Linked DNA regions of Arenibacter algicola. The protein of the gene in region 1 interacts with the protein of each later gene in a pairwise test. Links are inferred from orthologs where the notes say so. Each region holds a gene or a part of one and is shown on either strand. Other genes may lie near its edges.

What was found.
Region 2: the proteins of U735_RS0102920 (region 1) and U735_RS0123745 interact in binary tests that used the Escherichia coli proteins (3 or more experiments, as listed by UniProt). The link is inferred for Arenibacter algicola from one-to-one orthologs.

Annotation. Positions count from the first base shown.
Region 1 is NZ_JPOO01000001.1:696,855-705,306, forward strand. The notes cover bases 3,644-6,597. They hold U735_RS0102920 (cytochrome c oxidase subunit I), read left to right. Parts: upstream 3,644-4,187; coding sequence 4,188-6,008; downstream 6,009-6,597. Other genes in these bases: U735_RS0102915 (cytochrome c oxidase subunit II), read left to right, coding at 3,644-4,140; U735_RS0102925 (GIN domain-containing protein), read left to right, coding at 6,207-6,597. Outside these bases: nrfD (NrfD/PsrC family molybdoenzyme membrane anchor subunit), read left to right, coding at 1-619; U735_RS0102900 (DUF3341 domain-containing protein), read left to right, coding at 622-1,143; U735_RS0102905 (c-type cytochrome), read left to right, coding at 1,155-1,715; U735_RS0102910 (hypothetical protein), read left to right, coding at 1,734-3,047; more of U735_RS0102915, read left to right, coding at 3,082-3,643; more of U735_RS0102925, read left to right, coding at 6,598-7,031; U735_RS0102930 (acyl-CoA dehydrogenase family protein), read right to left, coding at 7,028-8,452. UniProt on the Escherichia coli protein: Cytochrome bo(3) ubiquinol oxidase is the terminal enzyme in the aerobic respiratory chain of E.coli that predominates when cells are grown at high aeration.
Region 2 is NZ_JPOO01000003.1:3,059,588-3,067,997, reverse strand. What follows is about bases 2,646-5,557. They hold U735_RS0123745 (methionine aminotransferase), read left to right. Parts: upstream 2,646-3,478; coding sequence 3,479-4,636; downstream 4,637-5,557. Other genes in these bases: U735_RS0123740 (GNAT family N-acetyltransferase), read right to left, coding at 4,664-5,179; U735_RS0123750 (very short patch repair endonuclease), read left to right, coding at 2,975-3,448; U735_RS0123755 (succinate dehydrogenase/fumarate reductase iron-sulfur subunit), read left to right, coding at 2,646-2,863. In the rest of the region: U735_RS0123765 (fumarate reductase/succinate dehydrogenase flavoprotein subunit), read left to right, coding at 1-1,606; U735_RS0123760 (four helix bundle protein), read left to right, coding at 1,645-2,007; more of U735_RS0123755, read left to right, coding at 2,117-2,645; U735_RS0123735 (3-oxoacid CoA-transferase subunit B), read right to left, coding at 5,636-6,289; U735_RS0123730 (four helix bundle protein), read right to left, coding at 6,399-6,755; U735_RS0123725 (CoA transferase subunit A), read right to left, coding at 6,923-7,624; U735_RS0123720 (penicillin-binding protein 1A), read right to left, coding at 7,745-8,410. UniProt on the Escherichia coli protein: Shows aminotransferase activity with methionine and histidine as substrates, and to a lesser extent also with phenylalanine.

The DNA.
Region 1 (8,452 bases):
TGTGGTAAACATAGGGATGTGGTTTGAGCGATTTGTAATTATCGTAACTTCATTGCACAGGGATTACCTTCCATCTTCATGGACCATGTTCTCCCCAACATTTGTGGATATAGGAATTTTCATCGGAACCATAGGATTCTTCTTCGTACTGTTCTTATTGTACGCCAGAACATTCCCGGTTATTGCTCAGGCAGAAGTGAAGTCTATTTTGAAATCCTCAGGGGAGAAGTATAAGAAATTGAGGGATGCAGGAAAGCCTTTGTATGAGATATCCAAAGGTAAAACAGTTGTGAAGGAAAAGGAACCAATTACTGATGATGTGTTGATGGGAGAAGTTGTTCCTAAGGTTGGTGATAAAGTAGGGGTTTCCGAACTTTTGGGAACTATAGGTACATTTGATCCTACCAAGGAGACGGCGGATGACCTTAAGAAGATTAAAGGTATTGGGCCCCAAATGGAAGCTACTTTGAATCAAATAGGAATATACACCTTCGCACAAGTTGGGCGTATGACAGATAAAGAGTATGATTTGTTGGATTCTATTACAGAATCATTCCCGGGTAGGGCGCAAAGAGACGATTGGGCAGGACAAGCAAAGATTTTAAATAATAAGAAATAATTATGGCGTCGAAAGTTATACATGCTTTTTATAATGATGACGATGTGCTAATGCATGCTGTTAAAAAGGTAAAAGCGGCAAAGCATCATATTGAAGAAGTTTATTGTCCTTTTCCGGTGCATGGTTTGGACAAGGCTATGGGGCTAGCCCCAACCAGGATTGCAATAACGTCCTTTATGTATGGCTGTGTTGGTCTTACAGTGGCAATCGTAATGATGAATTACATTATGATCCAGGACTGGCCTCAGGATATTGGCGGTAAGCCCAGTTTTAGCTATTTGGAGAACATGCCGGCTTTTGTGCCTATCATGTTTGAGCTAACGGTATTTTTCGCGGCGCATTTAATGGTAATAACTTTTTACCTTAGAAGTAGGTTATGGCCTTTTAAAGAAGCTGAAAATCCTGATGTTAGAACAACAGATGATCATTTTTTAATGGAAATCGAAATTCATGACAACGAGCAGGAATTGAAGGATTTGTTGATGGATACGGGTGCAGTCGAAATTAATATTACAGAAAAGTAGTCATAGATATTATGAACAGTTTTAGCAAAATAGGAGTCTTGTTTGGTTTGGTATTATTAGTTGCTTCTTGTGCAAACACGAATAGCAGAAACTATCAATACATGCCCAATATGTATGAGTCCGTAGGTTATGAGACCTATCAGAAAGTGGATTTTCTTCCAGATGGGATGGAAGCTGGGCTTCCGGCCGAAAATACCGTAGCAAGGGGATGGATACCTTACGGAATTGAAAATACTATGGAGGGAAAGGAATTGGCAAGGCTTAACCCAAGTCCATTGGATTCTCTAAATCAAGAGGCCAATCTAGCTGTGGGTAAGGAATTATATACCATTTATTGTGCAATCTGTCACGGCGATAAGGGAGACGGCCAAGGTAACCTAGTGAAAAGGGAAAAGATATTGGGTGTGCCCAGTTATGCCGATGTAGCTAGAAACATAACTGTTGGTACTTCATATCATGCCATCTATTACGGATTGAATTCTATGGGTTCCTATGCAGGGCAATTGGATACTGAAGAGCGTTGGAAGGTTTCTGAATACGTAATGAAATTGAAACAAGATTTAACAAAATAAGACCTAGATATTAGCAATATGTACACTTTTTCAAATAGATTAAAAATTGCTTCCTTCATTTTAATGGCTGTAGGCGTTTTGGGAATTGGTATCGGTTTTATGGCTGCGCCAAGCACTGTAGAGGAGGCAAAGGCAATTGTTGCCGGACACGGAGACGGTCATGGGGATGCCCATGCGGTTGCAGAGGGTCATGGTGACGAAATGGGACATGGAGATGCACATGATGCATCGCATGATGAACATCTATTGCACCAGTTGCAAAACAAACCATGGGCAGCATTATATGTAGCAGCTTTCTTCTTTTTTATGATAGCTTTGGGGGTATTGGCGTTTTACGCTATTCAGCGTGCAGCACAGGCGGGTTGGTCGCCATTGCTTTTCAGGGTTATGGAGGGAATTACGGCTTATTTGGTACCAGGTGGTATCATAGTATTTGTAATATTGGCCTTATCGGTAGCACATATGAATCACTTGTTCGTGTGGATGGACCCAGAGGTAGTTGCGCATGATACTCTTTTGCAAGGGAAGGCAGGTTTCCTTAATGGTACCTTTTTCTTGATCAGGGCTGCGGTCTTCTTGGGAGGTTGGATTTTATATAGGGAGTATTCCCGAAAGTTGTCCTTGGCTCAGGATGAATCTAACGATGACTCCAATTTTAAACTGAATTTTAGGATATCTGCGGCATTTTTGGTATTCTATCTTATATCTGAGTCCATGATGTCCTGGGATTGGATTATGAGCGTAGATCCACATTGGTTCAGCACCTTGTTCGGATGGTATATCTTTGCAAGTATGTTTGTGTCCGGTATTACTGTTATTGCCATGGTTACGATCTATCTTAAATCTAGGGGCTATTTGCCAGATGTTAACGATAGCCATATTCACGATTTGGCTAAATTTATGTTCGGTATCAGTATTTTCTGGACCTATTTATGGTTCTCCCAGTTTATGTTGATTTGGTATTCGAATATTCCTGAAGAGGTAACTTATTATGTTACCAGGATAGCCGATTTTAACCTGCCATTTTTTGGTATGGTGGCCATGAACTTTTTGTTCCCTGTACTTTTGCTTATGAACAGTGATTTTAAAAGGGTTAATTGGTTCGTTATCATGACCGGTATAGTAATTTTGGCCGGACATTATTTGGATATTTTTAACGCCATTATGCCGGCTACCGTTGGAGATCAATGGTTTATTGGTATCCCTGAAATTGGGTCTATTTTATTCTTTGCAGGATTGTTTATCTTTTTTGTATTTAGAGCGTTGACCAAGGCTCCATTGCAGCCAAAGCGCAATCCGTTTATTGAAGAGAGTAAGCATTTTCATTATTAGTATTTAGTATATAAGTATAATTTCAAATCATACGATGACTCCATTATTGACCATAGTTGTTTTAGTATTAGTGGCAATTGCAATCTGGCAAATGACCAAGATATTCGAATTGTCACAAATTAGAGCTAGCAATTCCCAAGTAGCAAGTGAAACGGATAATAAATACAATGGGTATTTGATGTTCGCTTTTCTAATTTTCCTTTATGGAATTACCATTTTTAGCTTCTGGAAATATTCTAAAGTACTTTTGCCAGAAGCTGCTTCCGAGCATGGCGGGGGGTATGATTCGTTAATGGTTCTTTCATTTGTAATAATTTTTATTGTACAGACCTTAACCCAGTTTCTGTTGCACTACTTCGCTTATAAGTATAGGGGAGACAGGGAAAGAAAGGCTTTGTTCTATGCGGATAACGACCGTTTGGAGTTTATATGGACCATTATTCCTGTTATTGTTTTGGCAGGTTTAATTTTGTGGGGATTATATGCTTGGACCAATATTATGGATATCAATGACGAGGATGATCCTTTGACTATTGAATTATATGCCCAACAGTTTAACTGGACTGCAAGGTATGCGGGTAATGATAATGTTTTGGGCGATGCCAATGTTAGAATGATAGATATTGACAATGCAAATGTTTTAGGGTTGGACAATTCTGATCCAAATGCGGCCGATGATATTATTGTTAAGGAATTGCATTTGCCCGTAGGGCGCAAGGTTAATTTTAAGATGCGTTCCCAGGATGTGCTGCACTCTGCATATATGCCACATTTTAGGGCTCAGATGAACTGTGTACCTGGTATGATTACCCAGTTTTCATTTACCCCTACCATTACCACTGCTGAAATGAGGCAAAATCCTGATGTTGTTGATAAGGTAAAACGTATAAATGGGATCAGGGCCGAAAAGGCCGCTAAGGGTATGGATAATTCAGACCCTTGGGAATTTGATTACATTTTGTTGTGTAACAAGATATGTGGGAAGTCGCACTACAATATGCAAATGAAAATTATTGTTGAAACTGAGGAGGAATATAATGCTTGGATAGCAAGTCAGCAGACTTTTGGTAAGTCCATGGCTTCGGCACAATAATTTTAGTATTTAAATAATAACTTTATAAAAAATTTAAAAATAGAACTATGTCTGTAACAGCTCACGCACACGTAGAAGACCATTCAGATGACCACGGACATCATCACAAAGAAACCTTTGTGACGAAGTATATTTTTAGTCAAGATCATAAAATGATTTCCAAGCAGTATTTGATTACTGGACTTATAATGGGATTCATAGGTATTATGATGTCTCTGTTGTTTAGAATGCAGTTGGCATGGCCAGGGGAATCTTTTCCAATTTTTGAAGCCATTTTGGGTAAATGGGCACCAGGAGGTGTTATGGATGCAGATGTTTATTTGGCATTGGTAACCATTCACGGTACTATCATGGTATTCTTTGTTTTAACGGCAGGATTAAGCGGAACCTTCAGTAACTTGTTGATTCCCCTTCAAATTGGAGCTAGGGATATGGCTTCAGGGTTCTTGAACATGGTTTCGTACTGGTTGTTCTTTTTGTCCAGTGTAATTATGGTTATTTCACTTTTTGTTGAAGCCGGACCTGCTGCTGCGGGATGGACAGTTTATCCTCCGCTTAGTGCACTTCCAATGGCACAACCTGGTTCCGGAATGGGAATGACGCTTTGGTTGGTAGCTATGGCTATATTTATAGCATCTTCCTTATTGGGGTCATTGAACTATATTGTTACGGTAATTAATCTTAGGACCAAAGGAATGTCAATGACCAGACTGCCTTTGACCATTTGGGCGTTTTTCGTTACCGCGATTATAGGTGTGATTTCTTTCCCGGTATTATTATCAGCTGCGTTGCTGTTGATAATGGATAGAAGCTTTGGTACTTCCTTTTTCCTGTCGGATATTTTTATCCAAGGTGAGGTATTACATTATCAAGGTGGTTCTCCAGTATTGTACGAGCATTTATTCTGGTTTTTAGGACACCCTGAGGTGTATATCGTTATCCTGCCTGCTATGGGTATGGTATCGGAGATTATGGCGGTAAACGCCCGTAAACCTATTTTTGGATATAGGGCAATGATTGCCTCTATTTTGGCAATTGCATTCCTGTCCACAATTGTTTGGGGTCACCATATGTTTATTTCCGGTATGAATCCTTTCCTAGGTTCCGTGTTTACCTTTACTACATTATTGATCGCTATTCCATCTGCTGTTAAGGCATTTAACTGGATAACTACCTTGTGGAAAGGTAATCTTCAATTAAACCCTGGAATGCTATTTTCTATAGGAATGGTTTCTACGTTTATTTCTGGTGGACTAACAGGAATTATTCTTGGGGACAGTACCTTGGATATTAATGTACACGACACATATTTTGTGGTGGCCCACTTCCACTTGGTAATGGGTATATCTGCTCTTTATGGTTTGTTTGCAGGTGTTTACCATTGGTTCCCTAAGATGTTCGGAAAAATGATGAACAAGAATTTGGGTTATGTGCATTTTTGGATTACTGCTGTCTGTTCTTATGGGGTTTTCTTCCCGATGCATTTTGTTGGAATGGCAGGGGTGCCACGTAGGTACTATGAGAATACCGCTTTTCCAATGTTTGATGACTTGACCGATATTCAGGTGTTAATGACGGTTTTTGCGCTTATTGCAGCTGGGGCCCAATTAATATTTGCCTTCAATTTTATTAGAAGTATTTTCTACGGAAGTAAGGCTGTTCAGAATCCATGGAAAGCAACTAGCTTGGAATGGACTACACCAGTAGAACATATTCACGGCAACTGGCCTGGAGCAATTCCAGAAGTACACAGATGGCCATATGATTATAGCAAAACCGATGAAAACGGGGAATATATAATTCCAGGACAGGATTTTGTACCTCAAACCATGCCACTTTATGAGGGTGAGGAGGAGTTACAGCATTAACGATTGGAAAACAACAAATTTTAAAAGTCCATCCCTAAGATGGACTTTTTTTGTACCTTCCATTTACATATGGTAAATCTGCGAAACCTTTGGGTTTTGCAGGCTATATGAATTAATTGCAAATTTATGGCGATACAATTTCCAAGGCTATCGCAGTTTATTAGATAAGGATCTATTATGTATTATAAATCATTAGGAGTGAGACACATACTTTTATTTTTCATGTTATTGGTTGGCTGTTTGGTCTATTCTCAGCGTAAACCCAAAATTAAAGGCAATAGAAATGTGATAGAAGTGAGGGAGACCCTGCCGCCTTTTAATGCCGTTCAACTGGATGACGATCTGGATATTAACCTACAGGCCGCAACATCTGGGGAGTATATAATAGAAGCTGACGACAATTTAATCGATATTTTAAAGTTTAGGGTAGAGAATGAAACGCTTATCATAAGTTCTTATTACAGAGTAACCTCCAAGAAGAGACTGAACATTACCGTTAATTTTAATGAATTGTTCCTTATCAATGCCAATGACGGGAATATTGTGGTCAAAAACCGTTTTTCTACCGAGTTTCTAGAGGTAAATACTAGGGGGTCCGGAAGGGTGGAAATAGATGTGGATGCCGATGCAATGCAAATAACCATGAACGATAATAGTAAGGGGAATTTTAAGGTAGACAGTGATACCTTAAACATTCGCTTGGCAGAAAAGGCGGATTTAAGATTGTTTGGGGTTATGGAAAATACTGTTTTGGATATGCAACGTAATTCCAAGGCCGATTTGGAAGGTTTTACCGATGTTTTTCAGTTTCATTTATTGGACGCTTCCGACCTAAAGGCAAAAAGATTGGAAGCCAATTCTGTCGAAGCCAATTTGGAAGGCAGCTCTTCTGCCGAAGTCTTGTCAACGGCAACGGTGGACCTCAATTCCAAAGGAGATTCCAAGACCTATGTATTTGGTGATAGCAAAATTAACCTGCTGGAATTCCTTGATACTTCAGAGCTATATCGGCGTAAAAATTAGCGACTAATTGGGGCCGTTAAACAGTGATCCGGAATCCCAAAACCATCTACCAAAACCTCGATATGAGGTCTAAACTCCGTACTTAAACGCTCTACACGCTGTCGTATGGCTTTGGACTTGGTGCCTCCCAAATAGCCCTGTTCCAAATACCATGAGGCATCTTCCCGAATTTCGGACAATGCAAAGAGGCATCCAAGTTTTTGAAATAGCTGTTGGTTCTTCTTGTCTTCTATTGTTTCTGTAAACTGTAAGTAAGTATTATAGGCCAATTCACAACTATAGGCTTTTCCCAGGGCTATTAAATGGGTTTGTACTTTTAAGAAGGCCTGATAAGTGGGGACCCCTTTCTTGATATAGTCCCTGATTCGCATAGCTGCGGAATAGGTTAATCTTCTTGTTCTGTAATCAAAGGCATGTTGGTGGAACTTGGGATTGTATAAATGCTCCTTATCTACCTTGTTGGCATATATGGGGTTTATAGTGACCAATTTGTCGCTGATCTGGGTGCCTAACAACTTAAATACTGCCGAAAATCCTGCGCTGTTGAATTCCGTATTAAAATCGGACATAATTCCTTTGGCGGCCAATTGTAATAGTACCGTGTTGTCCCCTTCAAAGGTGGTAAATATATCCACATCGCCCTTGAGGTCGGCAATTCTATTTTCCAATAGGTAGCCTTTACCTCCGCAGGCTTCACGACATTCCTGTATGGTTTCGTTTGCGAACCACGTTATAATTGCCTTTAATCCGGCCACCTGGGTTTCTATTTTTCGTTTATCGGTTATGCTGTCATCACTATAGATTTTCATTAAAGAATCCAAGGTTATCTGGTATACATAAGATTTGGCAATGGCGGGGGTAAGCCGCAGTTGGTGCGATGGGTAATCCATGATTAAATCCTCTTGGATTTTTAGGTTGTCATTGAACTGCCTTCTTTGTAGGGCATATTTCACTGCAATGGCCAAAGACATTTTTGCCCCGCTCAAAGCTCCTTTGGCCACGCAGATTCGTCCGCCAACAAGGGTGCCGAGCATGGTAAAAAAGCGCTTATTTGGGTTTTTTATATCGGAATAATAGCTGCCATCAGACTTAATATCTCCATATTTATTTAAAAGATTCTCCCGTGGCACCTTAACTTGGTCGAACCAAATTTTACCATTGTCAACCCCGTTAAGCCCTAATTTATAGCCATTATCTTCAATGCGAACGCCCGGCATTAGACGATTTTCACTATCTCTTAAAGGTACTAAAATAGCATGGACACCGTGATTTTTGCCATCAACGATCAATTGGGCAAATACCGAGGCCATTGTACCGTGCAGTGCATTTCCTATATATTCCTTGTTGTCGTTTTTACCTGGGGTGTGAATGGTAATGTTGTCCTCTTTCTTGTTGTAGGTAGCGGTTGTTTTTATCCCCCT
Region 2 (8,410 bases), on another replicon or contig:
TGATTACGGTGGATTACTTGATAACCGCTCTTTTGGTGGTGTTTTAGTGTCACGTACTTTTTATGCCAAAGGACAAACAGGCCAACAATTGTTGTTAGGGGCCTATTCCGCTATGAACAGACAAATTGCCCGTGGTAAGATAGAAATGTTTAACCGCCACGAAATGCTGGATGTGGTTAAAGTAAATGGCAAGGCACGCGGTATTATAGCCCGTAACTTGGTTACCGGGGAAATAGAGCGCCATTCGGCACATGCAGTAGTGATTGCCTCCGGAGGATATGGAAATGTATATTTCCTTTCTACCAATGCCATGGGATCCAATGCCACAGCAGCTTGGAAAATACATAAAAAGGGGGCGTTTTTTGCCAACCCGTGTTATACCCAAATTCACCCTACCTGTATCCCAAGATCTGGAGACTATCAATCCAAACTGACCCTGATGTCCGAGTCGTTGCGTAACGATGGCCGTATATGGGTTCCAAAAAAGATGGAGGATGTGTTGGCCATTAGGGAAGGAAAATTAAAACCAACCCAATTGAGCGAGGATCAAAGGGATTACTATTTGGAAAGAAGATATCCTGCCTTTGGTAACCTGGTACCACGTGACGTGGCATCCAGAGCAGCGAAAGAAAGATGTGATGCCGGTTTTGGAGTAAACGCTACTGGGGAAGCTGTATATCTGGATTTTAAATCGGCCATTGAAAGATACGGTTTGGAACAGGCAAAAATCCAAGGAATTCAAAATGCTTCCAAAGAAAAAATTACTGAGTTGGGTGAAGCCGTAGTAGAGGAAAAATATGGTAACCTGTTTCAGATGTACGAGAAAATCGTAGATGAAAACCCGTATAAGACCCCAATGATGATCTATCCCGCTACCCATTATACTATGGGCGGTGTTTGGGTAGATTACAACCTAATGACCACCGTTGAAGGTTTATATTGCATAGGCGAGGCCAATTTCTCCGATCATGGTGCCAACCGTTTGGGAGCATCTGCCTTAATGCAAGGCTTGGCCGATGGTTATTTTGTATTGCCCTACACTATAGGGGATTACCTATCCCATGAAATTAGGACCGGAAAAATTCCTACCGATACGCCCGAATTTGACGAGGCCGAAAAGGAAGTAACCGAAAGAATCAATTTCTTTGTCAATAACAAAGGATCCCATTCGGTAGATTATTTCCATAAACGTTTAGGCAAGGTGATGTGGGATAAATGTGGTATGTCCCGTAACGCAGAAGGCCTAAAAGAAGCTATGGCGGAAATTAAGGCTATCCGTGAAGAATTTTATAAAGAAGTAAAAGTTCCTGGATCGGCCAATGAAATGAATCCTGAACTGGAGAAAGCAGGACGTGTGGCAGATTTCTTGGAATTGGGCGAATTGTTTGCCAAGGATGCCCTAATGCGTGAGGAATCATGTGGCGGACATTTCCGTGAAGAGTCGGTAGAAATCGATGGGGAGCAAAAAGGGGAAGCAAAACGTAACGATAAAGATTATGCGTTCGTAGCAGCTTGGGAATACAAAGGGGAACCTTCGGATGCCGTTTTGCACAAAGAGCAATTGGAATTTAAGGATATTGAATTAAAACAAAGAAGTTATAAATAGGTGTTTGTGAAGAAAAAAGAGAAGAGAAAAAAGACTTAATGGCTTTTCGTCAGCGACATAATTATAAAAATTTGAAAATCTGGCAATTGGGGTTAGAAATTGCAAATGATATTTCTGATATTTTGCAGGAATTTCCCAAGCACGAAAAATTTGATTTGAGTAATCAATTAAGCCGTTGTTCAATTTCGATGCCGAGTAATATAGCTGAAGGATCTGCAAGAACAGACAAGTCATTTTCTTATTTTCTCGATATTTCTTTAGGTTCATCATTTGAACTTGGCACTCAATTATTAGTTGCACGCCACAGAAAATATATAGACGAACAAACTTTAGAAAAGTTAGAAGTAAAGAATGAGGAATTCCAAAAAATGACAATGGGATTCCAAAATAGTTTGCAGTGATAAAGAGGTCTATTTTCTTAACTCTTATTTCTGTATTCTGTAACTAAACTTTGATTACAAAACTTAATTATGAAGATTCCGAAAGGAGCTTTTTATTAACAAGAACAATATGAATCTTACATTAAAAATTTGGAGACAGAAAGGACCACAGGACAAAGGTAAAATGGTCGATTATAAAGTGACTGATATTTCAGAACACATGTCTTTTTTGGAAATGATGGACGTTTTAAACGAACAGCTAACCAATAAAGGGGAAGAGCCTGTTGCCTTTGACCATGACTGTCGCGAAGGTATTTGTGGTATGTGCTCTATGTATATAAATGGAGAAGCCCATGGCCCCGATAGAGGGGTTACCACATGTCAGTTGCACATGAGAATGTTCAAGGATGGTGACACCATTACCATTGAGCCATTTAGGGCAAAAGCCTTTCCCGTTATAAAGGATTTGGTGGTTGACCGCAGCTCCTTTGATCGTATTCAACAGGCTGGTGGTTTTATTTCCGTCAACACCTCTGGAAATACCCAGGATGCCAATGCCATTCCTATTGATAAGCACGCGGCCGATGAGGCCATGGATGCCGCTACCTGTATTGGTTGTGGCGCCTGTGTAGCAAGTTGTAAAAACTCTTCAGCCATGTTGTTTGTAGGGGCCAAAGTATCCCAATACGCCTTACTTCCACAAGGACAGGTAGAAGCAACAGACCGAGTTAAAAATATGGTTGCCCAAATGGATTTGGAAGGATTTGGAAACTGTACCAATACCGGTGCATGTGAGGTAGAATGTCCAAAAGGAATTTCCTTGGAAAACATTGCCCGTATGAACAGGGAGTATTTCAGTGCCAGTATAAAAGGCTAGTACGATAATACGGATTAAAATATAATTTATTAGATACAGAAACAGACCCCATCCCTTTTCAGGAATGGGGTTTTTCTATGCCTAGATCTTAAAAATCCAGTATCTTTAAGTATGCCAAAAGAATATAAGGAAGAACGGATAATAGTTCCACGTTTTAATGAAGAGTCCGGTTTCTATACCACGCCGCAACGCTCCAAGATGATGGGAAAGATCAAAGGAAAGAACACCATCCCCGAATTGAAATTTAGAAGGGCATTATGGGCGGAGGGTTATAGATACAGGATAGACTATAAGAATTTGATCGGGAAACCGGATATAGTCCTAAAAAAGTATAAAACCGTTATTTTCATTGATGGGGAATATTGGCACGGTTATAATTGGGAGGAAAGGAAACAAAAAATTAAAACCAACAAAGAGTTCTGGATTCCAAAAATTGAACGTAATATTCAACGGGATAAGGAAGTAAACCACGAGCTACAACAATTGGGCTATACCGTTTTTAGATTTTGGGAGAGGGAAATCAAAAAAGAACTGGAACAATGTCTAAACAAGGTAATTGTCCATTTACAATCACAGCATTCCTAACCTACTTATAAAAATCTTAAACGCTCTTCAATGCCCAAGTATAAACACAAAATATCCTCCAAGCTTCCCAAAGTAAAAACTACGATTTTTACCACAATGGGGCAATTGGCACAGAAACACAGTGCCATAAATCTTTCCCAAGGTTTCCCCAATTTTGAGCCCGATCCTTCCTTGATAGATTTGGTTACACTGGCCATGAAACAAGGGTACAATCAATACGCACCTATGGCAGGGGTAATGGAACTGCGAGAAATGATCTCAGAAAAAATTGAACAATTATATGGCAGGCACTATCATCCGGAAAGTGAAATAACCGTAACCATCGGAGCCACACAGGCCATTTTTACCATCATTACGGCCTTTATTGGCAGTAATGACGAGGTAATAGTAATTAAACCGGCATACGACTGTTATGAACCTGCCATTGAAGTAAACGGGGGAGTTCCCGTTTTTGTTCAACTAAACAATACCGATTTTAAGATAGATTGGGAGGTTTTCCGCTCCAAAATTACACCTAGGACCAAAATGGTCATTATAAACACACCACACAATCCCAGTGGTACCATTATCTCCAAAGAGGATATGCTTGAATTGCAAAGGAGTCTCGAAAATACCGATATAATTGTTATAAGTGATGAAGTATACGAGCATATCACTTTTGACGGCCACGAGCATGAAAGTGCTTCAAAATATAATGGCCTTGCCTCCCGCACCTTTGTATGCGGTTCCTTTGGAAAAACCTTTCATATTACCGGCTGGAAAATGGGATATTGTGCGGGTCCGGCCGAACTGATGCTCGAATTCCGAAAAACCCATCAATTCAACGTGTTTAGCGCGGACCATGCCGTTCAAAAAGCTCTGGCCACATATTTAAAAAACCCTCAACACTATTTGGGTTTAAACCAATTTTATCAAGAAAAGCGGGATTTATTTCTTCAAGGATTATCTACCTCAAGGTTCAAAATAAAACCTTCCCAAGGTACTTATTTTCAATTAGTGGATTATAGTGATATTACCCAAGAACCGGACGAAGTCTTTGCCGAACGCCTGGTAACGGAACACAGAATAGCCAGCATTCCCATTTCCGGGTTTAACACTAAAGGGATCGACAATCGCTTAATAAGATTCTGTTTCGCCAAAACCAACGAAACTCTGGAAAAGGCCACCGAAATTCTCAGCAAGCTTTAAATAAAATAATTTTGTGAAAAACCTCGTTTAAATATCCAGCCGCAATAGCCAATCCGTTTGCTCATCATTACCTATAAAATAAGGATGGCTCCCAAACTTATAGAACCCCAATCTTTGATAAAATTTAATGGCCTTGGGATTGTGTTCCCAAACACCAAGCCACACATAAGACCTATTTTTAGCTTTGGCCATGGATATTACCTGCCCCAGTATCCACTCCCCAATTCCCTGGCCCTGAAATTCGCTCAATACATAGATACGCTCCAACTCTATGGAATTGATGTCCTTAATATCGGATTGGGCTTCATTTTCATTCAGCTTTATGTATCCCACCAAACTGGAATCCTTATAAATAAAATAATAGGATGAATTAATATCCTGAAGTTCCTTTAAAAGCCTTTCCTCGCCAAAAGCAGAATCAAGGTATTCCTTAAAATCCTCCGGCTTATTGTCCTTTTCAAAAGCATCTATAAAGGTCCTTTTGCCCATATTGGCCAAAACTCCCAAATCGTTAATGGTACACAGCCTCAAATGTAGTTTCATGCTTTACTTTCCTTCTTAAAATTACGATTTTCAACTAGATTGAAAACAAAAAAGGGAGCACTACTTTATAGTAGTGCTCCCTTTGTAAACTTTTGATTTATGCTATAGCATAAATAATTTTTTTGTCAATCTTACAATGCCCGTGAAAAAGTCATTTCGATAAACTTGAATTTCTTTTTGAGCGCGGGGGTGGTTAATTTGGGCTTCCATAGTAATTAAGGTTTAGTAGTTGTTAAATTTGGGGTTTAACTTCTGTTATTAAATGCAATATAATTCAGATTAACGCAACATTTAAAAAATTGTTGTGAAATATACAGTAATTGTTGTCTGCGCATAAAAATAGTTATTTTGATCGATATATATGTTTTCCAAAATGTTAAATAGAGACTGTACATTTAAATGTGACTTAAGATGAAAATTCTATAAAATCTGACACACTTAATTTAACATCCCGGGTTAAATATCCATCTCTGGAATATCCCCTTCCAGAATTAAATTCCCTTCAGTAGCCTTTACTATCTCATCAACGCTAACACCAGGCGCCCTTTCCAACAATTTAAATCCCTCGGGAGTTACATCCAGTACTGCCAAATTGGTTACAATTTTTTTTACACATCCAACTCCCGTCAATGGTAAAGAACATTTCTTTAACAACTTGGATTCGCCTGCCCTATTGGTATGCATCATGGCTACAATGATGTTCTCAGCAGAAGCTACCAAATCCATAGCTCCGCCCATTCCCTTGACCATTTTACCTGGAATTTTCCAATTGGCAATATCCCCGTTTTCAGCAACCTCCATGGCGCCCAGAATGGTTAGGTCTACATGTTGCCCCCGAATCATGCCAAAGCTCGTTACAGAGTCGAAAAATGAGGCTCCTGGAAGGGTTGTTATGGTCTGTTTACCCGCATTGATGATATCGGCATCCTCTTCCCCTTCAAAAGGAAAGGGGCCCATGCCCAACACCCCGTTTTCACTTTGAAATTCCACACTGATATCATCCCTTACAAAATTGGCCACCAAAGTAGGTATCCCAATTCCAAGGTTAACATAATATCCGTCTTTGACTTCCTTTGCTATGCGCTTTGCTATTCCGTTTTTATCCAACATAATTAAAGTTATAATTTAGCAATGTATCAATTAAATAATTTAATAATTGACCCATAACTTAATGTGACGATCTCCCAATTAACCAACAGATTAATTTGTTGTTCCTAGGTTACAATCTTGAATTCCTCTTAGTGGTGCTAATAATTTTATATAATATTAACCCCAATTCATCAATGCTTTCTTTTAAATCGATTTCGAAAGGGTACGACTTTGACCGTTCACATAAAACAAGCCAATATTTAGTTTCCTCAAGCTCCTTCACAGCAATTTTCATTTTATGAATAAAGTCGGCCCTACTTTCGGCGTTTTGAGCTTCATGAATATTTGCACCTATGCTTGTACCTGCTCTTAACAACTGTGTTGCAATAACGTACTTTCTTTTCTCCTCTAAAACTTCGCAAAATTCAACTATCCTTATGGCAACATCGATGGATTTTTGAACGACAGCATTTTCCCTATTTATCATACCGAATTTAAAGTTAAAGTGACTCTTTGGCCATTACAACAAAGCACACATTTAACAAACCAGAAAAGTACAAAGCCTTACATTTAAACCCAGATTTACTTTCTCGTTTATATCAGCACCCATCAAAATTATATCCCAATTGTTACATTTTTAAATTATTCAATTGCTTAATTGACTTTACGAACCGTCAACTGCTCAATTCTTTTCTCGTAATTTTTACCTTGGAAGATACGTTGTACAAAAATTCCAGGGACATGGATCTGGTTGGGGTCCAAATCTCCTGCCGGCACCAGCTCCTCTACCTCGGCAATCGTAATCTTGGCCGCGCCACACATGGCCGGATTAAAGTTTCGGGCGGTACCCTTAAATATTAGATTTCCTGCCTCATCGCCCTTCCATGCCTTTACGAAGGAAAAATCGGCCTTAAAGGCTTCTTCCAGTACATACATTTTTCCATTGAACTCCCTAGTCTCCTTTCCTTCGGCCACTTCCGTTCCATAACCGGCCGGAGTATAAAAGGCGGGGAAACCGGCCTGTGCGGCCCTACATTTCTCCGCTAAAGTTCCTTGAGGGGTAAGTTCTACGTCCAATTCCCCGCTCAACATTTGCCGTTCAAACTCATCATTCTCCCCCACATAAGAGGAAATCATTTTCTTTATCTGTCTTTTGTGCAACAAGAGCCCAAGACCAAAATCGTCCACACCGGCATTATTGGAAATACAGGTTAAATCCTTGACTCCCATCTTCACCAATGCGGCTATAGCATTTTCAGGGATACCACATAATCCAAATCCTCCCAACATAAAAGTCATCCCGTCCTTTACTCCTTTTAAGGCCTCCTGCACGTTGGCAACTGTTTTTCGTATCATATAAAACCGACTTAATTAAAACTATTTTCTTGCTCTCTCTAAAATAGGGGTTTTTAACGAAAAATGCCCTTAACTTTTAGATAAAAGCAAGGGCATTTATGGCAATAATTTATTCTGATACTAAAAATCCAAATCGTCTTCTATATCAATTTTATTATCCTCCTCGGTAGAAGTCTTGGAGCAATCTACGTTAATAGATAAATTCTCCGGCTTTTCAAATTCTCCATCGGAAATACCCAATTCCTTGTTGGCATAGTTCTTTTTCATATATAAGCCCCAAATTGGCAAAGCCATGGAAGCTCCTTGTCCGTAGGTAATGGTCCTAAAATGAACCGCTTTGTCATCTCCCCCTACCCAAACTCCAGTAACCAGGTTAGGAACCATTCCCATAAACCAACCATCACTTTGGTTCTGGGTAGTACCCGTTTTACCGGCAATAGGATTTTTAAACTCGTAAGGATAACCTGTTATGATCTCCTTATACTCCGGTCTATATTTCTCTGCTCCCGTGGTTCTTAATCTTGTCCCGGATCCTCCTTGTGTTACCCCGGACATAAGATCTAGCATGGCATAGGATACATCCTTGCTTAAAACATCTTTTGTCTCCGGTACATACTCGTACAATACCGTACCATTCTTATCCTCAATCCTGGTTACCATAACGGGTTTAACATATACCCCTTGGTTGGCAAAAGTGCCATAGGCCCCAACCATCTCATACACATTAAGGTCTGCAGTTCCCAAGGCAATGGAAGGTACCTCAGGTATTTCTCCTGTTATTCCCAA